Linked DNA regions of Collimonas fungivorans Ter331. The main gene of each other region encodes a partner of the protein of the gene in region 2 in a complex. Links are inferred from orthologs where the notes say so. Each region holds a gene or a part of one and is shown on either strand. Other genes may lie near its edges.

What was found. Proteins that work in one complex are often made in the same cells at the same time.
Region 1: the proteins of tsaD (region 2) and tsaE are in contact, whole or in part, in a crystal structure (PDB 6N9A), measured with the Thermotoga maritima proteins. The link is inferred for Collimonas fungivorans Ter331 from one-to-one orthologs. Residues at the interface, in WP_004082750.1 of Thermotoga maritima: Cys10, Asp11, Arg49, His50, Leu82, Gly84, Gly135, Gly136, Glu154, Thr155, Leu156, Asp157, Asp158, Ser159, Glu162, Asp165, Lys166, Arg169, Leu170, Tyr175, Lys213, Thr214, Leu217, Tyr218, Gln221, Arg222, Asn324; in WP_004082108.1 of Thermotoga maritima: Leu37, Gly38, Lys46, Lys57, Val59, Lys60, Ser61, Thr63, Phe64, Thr65, Leu66, Met67, Val69, Pro71, Tyr82, Arg83, Leu84, Asp86, Asp88, Phe89, Asp93, Ile128, Asp130, Glu131, Arg134.
Region 3: the proteins of tsaD (region 2) and tsaB are in contact, whole or in part, in a solved structure (PDB 4WQ4), measured with the Escherichia coli proteins. The link is inferred for Collimonas fungivorans Ter331 from one-to-one orthologs.

What each region holds. Positions count from the first base shown.
Region 1 is NC_015856.1:4,158,206-4,161,798, reverse strand. The notes cover bases 361-3,068. They hold tsaE (tRNA (adenosine(37)-N6)-threonylcarbamoyltransferase complex ATPase subunit type 1 TsaE), read right to left. Parts: upstream 2,108-3,068; coding sequence 1,613-2,107; downstream 361-1,612. Other genes in these bases: queG (tRNA epoxyqueuosine(34) reductase QueG), read left to right, coding at 2,155-3,068; CFU_RS18555 (N-acetylmuramoyl-L-alanine amidase), read right to left, coding at 361-1,649. In the rest of the region: CFU_RS18560 (VTT domain-containing protein), read left to right, coding at 1-224; more of CFU_RS18555, read right to left, coding at 300-360; more of queG, read left to right, coding at 3,069-3,261; CFU_RS18540 (AEC family transporter), read right to left, coding at 3,258-3,593. UniProt on the Escherichia coli protein: Required for the formation of a threonylcarbamoyl group on adenosine at position 37 (t(6)A37) in tRNAs that read codons beginning with adenine.
Region 2 is NC_015856.1:1,210,511-1,214,329, forward strand. The notes cover bases 1-2,934. They hold tsaD (tRNA (adenosine(37)-N6)-threonylcarbamoyltransferase complex transferase subunit TsaD), read left to right. Parts: upstream 1-918; coding sequence 919-1,950; downstream 1,951-2,934. Other genes in these bases: CFU_RS05365 (sigma-70 family RNA polymerase sigma factor), read left to right, coding at 1-546; CFU_RS05370 (zf-HC2 domain-containing protein), read left to right, coding at 661-852; CFU_RS05380 (DEAD/DEAH box helicase), read left to right, coding at 2,509-2,934. In the rest of the region: more of CFU_RS05380, read left to right, coding at 2,935-3,819.
Region 3 is NC_015856.1:2,892,514-2,896,374, forward strand. The notes cover bases 361-3,336. They hold tsaB (tRNA (adenosine(37)-N6)-threonylcarbamoyltransferase complex dimerization subunit type 1 TsaB), read right to left. Parts: upstream 2,213-3,336; coding sequence 1,508-2,212; downstream 361-1,507. Other genes in these bases: CFU_RS12520 (uracil-DNA glycosylase), read right to left, coding at 361-1,032; rimI (ribosomal protein S18-alanine N-acetyltransferase), read right to left, coding at 1,029-1,511; CFU_RS12535 (thioredoxin family protein), read left to right, coding at 2,367-2,789; CFU_RS12540 (LysR family transcriptional regulator), read right to left, coding at 2,804-3,336. In the rest of the region: CFU_RS12515 (DUF1853 family protein), read right to left, coding at 1-203; more of CFU_RS12520, read right to left, coding at 184-360; more of CFU_RS12540, read right to left, coding at 3,337-3,718; CFU_RS12545 (hypothetical protein), read right to left, coding at 3,738-3,861. UniProt on the Escherichia coli protein: Required for the formation of a threonylcarbamoyl group on adenosine at position 37 (t(6)A37) in tRNAs that read codons beginning with adenine.

The DNA of each region.
Region 1 (3,593 bases), 2.9 Mb from region 2 along the record:
CCGGCGTGTCGGAAATGACTTTCTCCAAATTCCAGTTCTTCAATATCACCGGCGCCCTGATCTGGGTGGTCGGCCTGGTCTCGGCCGGATACTTCTTCGGCAACATCCCGGTCATCCGCGATCACCTGAACACCATCGTGCTGATCGGCGTCGGCGCGGCGGTGGTGCCGGTGGCGCTTGGCGGCTTGTGGAAGTTCTACAAGAAAATGCGCGGCGGCGCATAACTGCCGACGCCGGATGAAACAAGGGCGCGCTGCAAGCTTTTGCAGCGCGCCCTTGTTGTTTTCAAGCCTGCCGGATCAGGTCAGGCGGTTCCGCGCCAGCGGCGGATTGTGGGCAAAATACTTCTTGATGCCTTTCAGGACCGCATCGGCCATCTGGTCCTGGTAGGCATTGTCGGTCAGCCTGGCTTCTTCTTCCGGGTTCGAAATGAAGGCGGTTTCAATCAGAATGCTCGGGATGTCCGGCGCTTTCAGCACCGCAAAACCGGCTTGTTCCACCGCACCCTTGTGCAGCTTGTTGATGCCGCCGATTTCGCTCAGCACCGCGCTGCCGAGCTTCATGCTGTCGTTGATCTGCGCCGTGGTCGACAGATCCAGCAGCACGCTGGCCAGCTGGCGGTCGTGGCTCTTGATGTTGATGCCGCCGATCAGGTCGGCCGAGTTTTCCTTGTTGGCCAGCCAGCGCGCGGCGGTGGAGCTGGCGCCCTTTTCTGACAAGGCGAATACCGAGGAGCCGCGTGCGGTTGGCGTGACAAAGGCGTCGGCGTGGATGGAGACGAACAGGTCGGCCTGCACCTTGCGGGCCTTTTGCACACGGACTCCGAGCGGCACGAAAAAATCGGCATCGCGCGTCAGCATCACCCGCATGTTCGGCTGCTGCTCGATCTTGGCCTTGAGCCGTTTGGCGATGGACAGCACGACGTCTTTTTCACGGTTGCCGCCGCGCCCGGTGGCGCCGGGATCTTCACCGCCGTGGCCGGGATCGAGCGCGATCGTGATCATGCGCGTCAGGGTCGTGGTGCGGTCCGGTTTCGGGTCGATGCGGGCCACCGGTGGCTGCTCGGGCTGCGGCTGCAACGGCGGCGTCGGTTTTTGTTCTGGTTTGGTTTGCGCCACCGGCGGCGCGATTTCTCCCGGGTTGGCGGACGGCCATTCGCCTTTTTCTATCATCGCCTGGATCGGGTCGGGCGGATTGACCGGATACAGGTCGAACACCAGCCGGTGCTGGTAACCGCCTACCGGCGCCAGGGTAAACACCTGCGGCTTGACTTCTTCCTTGAGGTCGAACACCAGCCGCACCACATTCGGGCGGTTCTGGCCGACCCGGACTTGCTTGATATAGGGATCGTTAGGCTGGATCTTGGCGACCAGTTCCTTCAAGGTCGGATTGAGTTCGATGCCTTCGATGTCGACCACCATGCGGTCCGGGTTCTGCACCAGGAAATGGGTGGTTTTCAATTCGGCGTCGTTTTCCAGGGTGACGCGGGTGTAGTCGTCCGCCGGCCAGACCCGTACCGCGACAATCTGCGCGGCGCGCGCCGACAGCGGCGCCAGTACTGAAATGAGCAAAGTACCGCCGGCCTTGAGGATGGTGCGGCGGATTTTTGATTTTAGAGGTTTGGTGCAAATTTCAGTCGAGCGAGACATTGACTACCCTTATCAGATAACGCCTGCAATTCTACATCACGTCCCTTGTCGGAAACATCGGAAACACTCAGTAATACGCTGATGTCGGGCGGCGGCAACGCGGTGTCCGCCTTTTCCGGCCATTCGACGATACAGATGGTGTCGGGGTTGAAGTATTCGCGGAAACCGGCTTCCAGGAATTCATCCGGGCTGGCCATCCGGTACAAATCGAAGTGCATCACTTCGACCGCCTGTTGGGCTATCTGGATCGTATAAGGTTCCACCAAGGTGTAAGTAGGGCTCTTGACGTGGCCCTGGTGGCCGGCGGCATGCAGCAGGGCGCGGGTCAGCGCGGTCTTGCCGGCGCCCAGGTCGCCGTGCAGGTGGATCGCCAGTCCGGGCAGCAAAGCCCGGGCCAAGGCGGCGCCCAGCGCGTTGGTTCCGGCCTCGTCATGCAGGTGGGTTGTAAAATGCGGCATCTCGTAACATAGTCCTTTGTATCTAGTCTTTCTGAAACACACCAGCCATGGCAGTAATCGACCAAAATCTAAGCGCGCTAGCCACCACCATCAAAGCCTGGGGGCGGGAGCTTGGTTTTGCCGATGTCCGCATCAGCGATGTCGACCTGGCGCAGCAGGAGGCTGGTTTCGAGGCATGGCTGGAGCTGGGCTATCACGGTGAGATGGATTATATGGCAGCGCACGGAATGAAGCGCGCCCGGCCTGCCGAACTGGTGCCCGGCGCGATCCGGGCGATCGCGGTGCGCATGGATTACCTGCCGCGCGCCTATCAGGATGACCAGGGCAGCTGGCGCCCGCGCGAGCAGGCGCGGCTGGCGCCGGCAGCCGCCGGCAGCGCCACTATCTCGCTGTATGCGCGCGGCCGCGATTACCACAAGGTGCTGCGCTCGCGTCTGCAGCAGCTGGCGGACCGCATCAAGGGCGAAATCGGCGAATTCGGCTATCGCGTGTTTACCGATTCGGCGCCGGTGATGGAGGTAGCCCTGGCGCAGAAGGCCGGCCTGGGCTGGCGCGGCAAGCACACCTTGCTGCTGAATCGCGAAGCCGGCTCGTTTTTCTTCCTTGGCGAAATCCTGACCGACCTGCCATTGCCGGTCGACCAGGCCATCAGCTCGCATTGCGGGCAATGCAGCGCCTGCATCGATGTCTGCCCGACCCAGGCGATCGTCGGCCCTTACCGGCTCGACGCCCGCCGCTGCATCTCTTACCTGACGATCGAGCTGAAGGGCAGCATCCCGGTGGAACTGCGGCCGCTGATCGGCAACCGCGTCTACGGCTGCGACGATTGCCAGCTGTTTTGTCCATGGAACAAGTTTGCGCAGCCGTCGACGCTGGGCGATTTCGACGTCCGCAACGGTCTTGACCAAGCCACGCTGGTGGAGCTGTTCGGCTGGAGCGAAGAGCAGTTCAACAGTCGCATGGAAGGCAGTCCGATCCGCCGCATCGGTTACCAGCGCTGGCTGCGCAACATGGCGGTCGGCCTTGGTAATGCCGCAGCGGCAGGCGCCGGCTCGCCAGAGATCATTGCCGCCTTGCAGCAGCGCAGCGACTATCCGTCCGAGCTGGTGCGCGAGCATGTAGCCTGGGCGCTGCAGCAGCACGGCATCGATTAGTGCTGCAGCACCCACAGCCAGAATGGCAAAGTCAGCGCCGACAACATGGTGCCGGCGGAAATCATGAACGCTACCAGAGGACCGTTGCCGCCCATCCGGGCCGCCAGGATATAAGCGCTGGAGGCGGTAGGCAGGGCGCAGAACAGCACCACCAGCTGCAGTTGCGACGGCGCTAGTCCCAGCCACTGCCCCAGCAGCCAGGCCATGGCCGGCAGCGCCAGCAGCTTGATCGCCAGGAAATACCCGGCCAGCGCCTTGGCCCGCTGCACGCCGCTCAGGCGCAGGCCGGCTCCCACCAGCAGCAAGCCCAGCGCCAATGCGGCGTTGCCGAG
Region 2 (3,819 bases):
CTCGAAACACTGCGGCCGCAGCTGATACGGTTCGCTGCGCTGCAGTTGCGCAATGACGCCCTGGCCGAAGATGCTGTCTCGGAAACTATACTTGCGGTGCTGGAGCATCCTGACCGTTTCCAGGAACAGTCCTCGTTCAAGACCTATGTCATCGGCATCCTCAAGCACAAATTGCTGGACCAGCTGCGGCGCGGCAAGCGCGAAGTGCAGCTGAATATCGACGAAGATGCGGACCGCAGCGACGCCGACATGATCGACGCCTTGTTCACGTCGAAAGGACATGCGGTAGAAGCCGCGCCCAGCTGGGGCAATCCCGACCAGGCGCTGGAGCGCAAGGAGTTTTTCGATATCCTGCAATTATGCATCGACAAGCTGCCTGCCAAAACTGGGCGCATTTTCATGATGCGGGAATGGCTGGAACTGGATACGGAGGCGATTTGCAAGGAACTGGAAATTACCGCCGCCAATGCCTGGGTGCTGCTGTACCGGGCGCGCGCCCGGTTGCGCGAATGTTTGCAGCTAAACTGGTTCGGCACGCAGGCTTGAATCAGCGGCTTTCATACACAATGTAAGATAATTCCAGTTTTATTGTAAGTATTGCATCCGTGATGCGACTAACCATGAATACCGAAATATCCGCCCAGCCAGTTACTTTATTTTATGCCATATAAGCGCCTGATCCCACATTGCCGCGATACCCAGCAACTCCTGTCGCAGGCGCAGGACAGCAATCTGCCGCCGCTGACCCGGGCGCGGGTGCGTGTGCACCTGTGGACCTGCACGGCTTGCACCCGGTTTTCGCAGCAGCTGGCTTTCATGCGGCAGGCGATGCAGCAGCTGGGCAAGGATTAACCTCTGGCTGCAAAAAAAGGAGGGCTTTCCTTTACAATGCGCCATTCCTTACCTATTGCCCTACCCATGATTGTTCTCGGCGTTGAATCTTCCTGTGACGAAACCGGCCTCGCGCTCTACGATACCGAGCGCGGCTTGCTGGCGCACGCCCTCTATTCGCAAGTGGCGATGCATGAACAATACGGCGGCGTGGTGCCGGAGCTGGCTTCGCGCGACCATATCCGGCGCGCCATTCCTTTACTGCAACAGGTATTGGCTGAAAGCGGCATCGCGCGGCAAGACATCGACGCCATCGCCTATACCCAGGGACCGGGGCTGGCGGGAGCGCTGCTGGTAGGCGCGTCGGTTGCCTGCGGCCTCGGTCTGGCGCTGGACAAGCCGATGCTGGGTGTGCATCACCTGGAAGGACATTTGTTGTCGCCGCTGCTGGCCAGCGATCCCCCCAGCTTTCCGTTTGTCGCCTTGCTGGTGTCGGGTGGCCATACCCAGCTGATGCGGGTCGACGGCGTCGGCCAATACAGTTTGCTGGGCGAAACGCTGGACGACGCCGCCGGCGAAGCGTTCGACAAATCGGCCAAGCTGCTTGGACTCGGTTATCCCGGCGGACCGGCGATTTCGCGCCTGGCCGAATTCGGCGACCCTTCGGTATACCAGTTGCCGCGGCCCATGCTGCATTCGAAAAACCTGGATTTCAGCTTCTCTGGCCTGAAAACGGCAGTGTTGACCCTTGTCAAAAAGCATACGACCAATATCTGCGAACAAGACAAGGCCAATATCGCCCGCGCCTTCGTCGATGCGCTGGTTGAGGTGCTGCTGGCTAAATGCCTGGCTGCGCTGAAACAGACCGGCCTCAAGCGCCTGGTGATCGCCGGCGGAGTAGGCGCCAACCAGCAATTGCGTAGCGCCCTCAATGCGGCGGCGGAGAAGCGGCGCTTCAGGGTGTATTACCCGGAACTGGAGTTTTGCACCGATAATGGCGCCATGATTGCCTTTGCCGGCGCGATGCGCTTGCAAATCAATCCGCAGGCGGCGCAGCGTAGCTATGCGTTCAATGTACGGCCGCGCTGGCCGCTGAATGAAGTAGAGCTCATTTCATAAATATTCGTGAGTGCGAACGCGGCTATTTGGGAGGTAGTGCAAGGCGCGTCGCGCAGCCAAGGGTGGGTTCCCTTGGCAAGCGGCGCAACGCAGCAATACGCCCAAATAGCCCGTTCCCGAAGGGTTCTTGCCAGAAGAGGCGCTGGCCGCGTTGCACTCCTTGCCGATAGCACCGCTATCGGACGCGTCGCGCGCCTTGCCAGCGCCTCTTCTGGCAAGAACGCATCTCACGAATATTTATGAAATGAGCTCTGGGTATCTGAGCAAATTCCCGGCTAGGCGTATAATGCGCGACTGTGGTACAAAACATGTCGGCAATGATGTCAAAGTGGTAACCCGGCTTGCAGTGCCTGTTATGGCACTTCCACAATCATTTGGTTCGCATGGTGGCGCTGTGGCTTGCCTTGGCAAGCACTGGTCGTCAGCAATGGGCCGACACGAAATTCACGATTCAATTGAGAGCAAATAGTGCCTTTGTTTGAGTGCATCCTGCACCAAAGGCCGCCAACTACCATGTCCGATATTCAACCTGAGATTCAGTCCGAGATTCAGTCTGAGATGCAAGCTGATCCAGCAGTGCCAACCACACCCACCGTCCGTTTCGCAGATTTCGGGCTGTCCCCGGATATCCTGCGGGCATTGAACGATCAGGGTTATGTCCATCCCACGCCGATCCAGGCGGAAGCCATCCCGGTGGTGCTGCAGGGACGCGACGTGATGGGGGCGGCGCAAACGGGAACCGGCAAGACAGCCGGTTTTTCCTTGCCTATCATCCAGCTGCTGCTGGCGCATGCCAATACCAGCGCCTCGCCGGCGCGGCATCCGGTGCGCGCCCTGATCCTGACGCCGACGCGTGAACTGGCCGACCAGGTCGCGGAAAACGTCAAAGCCTATTGTCGGCATACCCCCCTGCGTTCGACCGTGGTGTTCGGCGGCGTCGATATCGCGCCGCAAACCGCAGCCTTGCGTTCCGGCATCGAGATCGTGATTGCGACGCCGGGCCGCCTGCTGGACCACGTGCAGCAAAAGACCCTGAACCTGTCGCAGACGCAAATCCTGGTGATGGACGAAGCCGACCGCATGCTGGACATGGGTTTCCTGCCAGACCTGCAGCGCATCATCAACCTGTTGCCGAAAGAGCGGCAGAACCTGATGTTCTCCGCCACGTTCTCGGGCGAGATCAAGAAGCTGGCGGCGACTTTCCTCAAGAACCCGGTGACGATCGAAGTGGCGCGCAGCAACGCCACCGCCGACAACGTGACGCAGACCATGTACCACGTCAATGAGCAGACCAAGGCTGAGGCGGTGTCGTACATCATCCGCGAACGCAACCTGAAGCAGGTCATCGTTTTCTCGAATACCAAGATCGGCGCATCGAAACTGGCCCGTCACCTGGAAAACGAAGGCGTCAACGCCTCGGCGATCCATGGCGACAAGACGCAAAATGAGCGCATGGCGGCGCTGGAAGCATTCAAGCGGGGCGAAATCGAAGTGCTGGTGGCAACTGACGTCGCCGCGCGCGGCCTGGATATCGCCGAACTGCCGTGCGTGATCAATTTTGATTTGCCGTACAACGCAGAAGACTATGTGCACCGTATCGGCCGCACCGGCCGCGCCGGCGCTTCCGGCGATGCGATTTCCCTATATGCCGACAAGGACGAACGCTTGCTGGTCGACATCGAAAAGATGATCAAGTACAAGTTCGTGCGCGCCGAGCTGACCGGATTTGTCGCCAAGCCCGCAAGCGCCGAACGCGAGCGTTCTTCCGGACGCGGCGCCGATGCGCGCAACGGCCGTGGCGAACGTGGCGAGGGGCGCGCCCCTGCGTCCGACCGCAGCACGCAGCATACACGCAGCGCCTACACTTCG
Region 3 (3,861 bases), 1.7 Mb from region 2 along the record:
CATGCCGCCAGGTCGGCGTCGGCATAACTGGCGACCTTTCCCTGCCATTGCGCGGCCAGGGGATCCAGCAGGTCGGGCGCATCCAGCAGCCAGGCCAACGCCCTGACGTGAGGATCGGACAGATGATTCCAGCGCTGGTGAAACTGTTGCTGGCAGGTCTGCAGGTCGGTCTGCACTACAGGGTTATTCGGCAGCGTTGGCATAGGCGCTCATGGCCAGGCACAGGTCGCTCCAGACCTTGCCTTTGTCGCCCAGCTGGCGCAGCAGGTAAGCCGGGTGATAAGTCACCACCAGCGGACGGTCGGCGTAGCGATGTACGGTGCCGCGCAGTTTCGACACCGGCGTCGCCGCATCCAGCCCGAGCAGCGACAAGGCTGCGGTCTTGCCCAGCGCAACCAGGATGGTGGGCTGTATCAGCTCGATCTGGCGCTGCAGATACGGCATGCAAGCCGCCACTTCGTCTGCCGCCGGCGGACGGTCGCGGCCGGTGCCGTCGGTGGGCCGGCATTTGACGATATTCGCGATGTAGGCGTTGTCGCCGCGCTTCAGGCCCATCGCCAGCAGGATATTGTCGAGCAGCTTGCCGGCCGGGCCGACAAACGGTTCGCCCTGGATATCCTCGTTGCGTCCCGGACCCTCGCCGATAAACAGCCATTTTGCCTTGCTGTCGCCGACGCCGAACACGGTATTCTTGCGCCCCTGGCAAAGTCCGCAAGCAGTGCAGCCGGCCACGGCCGCCTGCAATTGCGTCCAGTCCATGGCGGCCGGAGATTGCGCTGCATGGACGGCTGCCGATGGTGCGGATATGGGCTCGTCGTCGCCCCAGGCCGAGATCTCGGCCTTGTCCTGCACTGCATGCGCCACCGGTGCGGGCTGTTGCCCGTGCAGTGCCGCTGCAGGAATTTCCTCCATGGGCGCCATGTCGTCGGCTTCGATCGGCTCGGCGCTCGCCAAGCCGCCATCGCGCCGCAGCCACAGCGGGCCGAGGCCTATCTCGTCGAGGAAAACGCTACGCCTGGTCATCTCGCTCATAAAGGCAGCCTCATCACGATGGCTTCTTCGCGCTTGTCGCCAGCCGCCGGATAATAATCGCGGCGGCGGCCGATCTCGGCGAAACCGTAACGCTGGTAGATCGCAATCGCGCGCGTATTCGAGGGCCGCACTTCCAGCAGCACCGATTGCATCTGCAGCCGGCGCGCCAGCATGCACACCTGGTCGAGCAGCATCTTGCCGATGCCTTGCCGCTGCACATCCTCGCGCACGCTGATATTCAGCAGATGCGCTTCATCCAGCGCCTGCATCATGAAAAAATAGCCGAGCAGTACCTGTTCCGCATCGCGCAGTACCCAGCATTGATAACCGCTCTGGATCGAATCGACAAAATTGCCATGGGTCCAGGGATGCGAATACACGGCCTTTTCGATCGCCACCACTTCGTCCAGGTCTTCGATGCGCATGGCGGCAAATGCAAGCGGCCGCATGCCGGGCCTCGGTTGGGCGTTGGCGTTCATGTGTTCACCTTGGCGGCGCGTTCGGCGGTTGTGAGCGCGACCTTGTTACGCAAATACAAAGGCTGCGCATCCACCGCACTCAAACCGCCGCCCTGCGCCAGCGCCACGCTGCCCAGTTGAGCGACCTGGCGCGCATTCGGCATCACCGCCGGCAAGCCTGCGGCGGCGTACGGAGCCGCGGCAAACGCTTCCGGGTAGGCCGCCAGGCCGTTGCCGCAGGCTTGCAGCACGCCGCCCAGCACCGGCAAAGGCGCTACCTGCGACGGCGCCGACAGGACCGGCTCGACCACCACTTGCCAGGCATTGGCGGCGAAACGATATTGGGCCCAGTAGACCTCGCCCATGCGCGCGTCCAGCACCGCCAGCACTTCGCCGGCGCCATTCAGGTCGCGGCAAGCCTGGGCCATGGCGGCCAGCGTCACCACCGGCAGCACCGGCAGGTCGGCGCCGAACGCCAGTCCCTGCACGATGCCGCAGGCGGTGCGCACGCCGGTGAAGGAGCCGGGGCCGACGCCGAACGCCAGCGCATCGCACTGTGCCAGGCTGATGCCGGCCTCGGCCAGCAACTCTTGCACCATCGGCAGGATGGCAAGCGAATGAGTCTGGACGCCCGCCGATTCGCGGGTAATCACATGGCCGTCGCGCAGCAAGGCGGCGGAGGCCAGTTCGGTAGATGTTTCAATGGCAAGAATGGTCTGCATGGGCCGTATTTTACCGCGCTCGACGCTGCTTCGGCTGCACTCCGCGCGATTGAGTGGGCCAATGAGCGGACCAATCCAGCCGCAAGTACCCCGCGAACTCTGAAACCACGGGTATTCAAGCAGAATCCGGCGCACTCACTGTAAAATATCGCGAATGCTGATCCTCACTCTCGATAACGACAACCATCAGGAACTTGCCGCCACCCTGGCCGACGACGGCTGGGTCGCAGCCTGCCTGTGCGCAGCCTGGTGCGGCAGCTGCCGGGAGTATTTCGCTAATTTCACGGCGCTGGCGCAACGCCACCCGCAAGTGCAATTCGTCTGGATCGACATCGAAGACCAGGCGGAGCTGGTCGGCGACCTGGATGTCGACAATTTCCCTACCCTGCTGATACAGCGCGGCGATGTGGTGGCGTTCCTGGGTCCGGTTGAAATGGACCTGCGCCTGGCTGAAAGAATCCTGCTGGCGCAGATGGAGAAGAACCTGCCCGAACTGCAGGCCGAAGCCTTGAGCAGCGCCGAGCGACGCCATTGGCAGCTGGAAGCCAATTTACTGCGGCGCCTGGCGGATATCTAGGATGCCAGCCACGGCTAGGATGCCAGCCACGGATCGCAATCCGGATGCGGAAACTGCGCCATCATGAAATCGACAAAACTGCGCACCTTGGCCGACAGCAGGCGCCGGCTCGGGTAGACCAGGCGCACCGCCACCTTGTTGATCTGGTGGTCGGGCAGCACCCGCACTACCCGTCCCGCCACCATATCGTCGCCCAGCGTATACGAGGTGCGCATGGCGATGCCCATCCCCGCCAGCAAGCATTGGCGCAGCAAATCGGTATTGTTCGACATGACCTTGCTGGTGATCGGAATAATCGAAGCGCCTTCGGCCGACTGGAAAGTCCAGTGGTGGCGCAAATGTTCCATCGAAAAATTGAGGCAGGAATGCTGGGCCAGCTCCTCGGGCGTCTGCGGCACGCCATGTTCGGCGATATAAGCCGGCGAGGCGCACAGCAGCACTTCGGCGATGCCAAGCTGGCGCGCCACCATGCTGGCGTCGAATTTCTGGTTGACTGAAAAGATGCCGAGGTCGAAACCCTCTTCGATCAGGTCGACGGTGCGGTCCGACAAGGTCACGTCCAGCCGCACATCGGGATACTGTTTCGAATACAGCGGCAGCAGGCGCGCCAGCTGGGTCTGGCCGAAACCGATCTGGGAATAGATGTGCAAGGTGCCTGCAGGCTTGGTCGACAATACGGAAGCGGCGGCTTCCGCCTCGTCGATTTCATCCAGGATCTGGCGCACCCGCTCCAGGTAGGCCTGGCCCGGCTCGGTCAACGCCATGCGGCGCGTCGAACGGTGCAGCAGGCGGATCCCAAGATGGTTTTCCAGATCGGCCACCAGCCGCGTGACCACCGCATTCGACATGTCCAGCACCTGGGCCGCGGCGACAAAGCTGCCTTGCTCCACCACCTTCGCAAATACCCGCATTGACTGCAAGCGATCCATATTATTCTTTCATCCTATCTTAGGCTGCGGCCCTGCTCGACAAAGCCACAACGGCGACCACCAAGGCCAGTGCACTAAGGCCCAGCGCCAGTCCGCACAATAGGCTGGCGCGCCGCAATCTTGCATCGGCTTGCTGCGCTGCT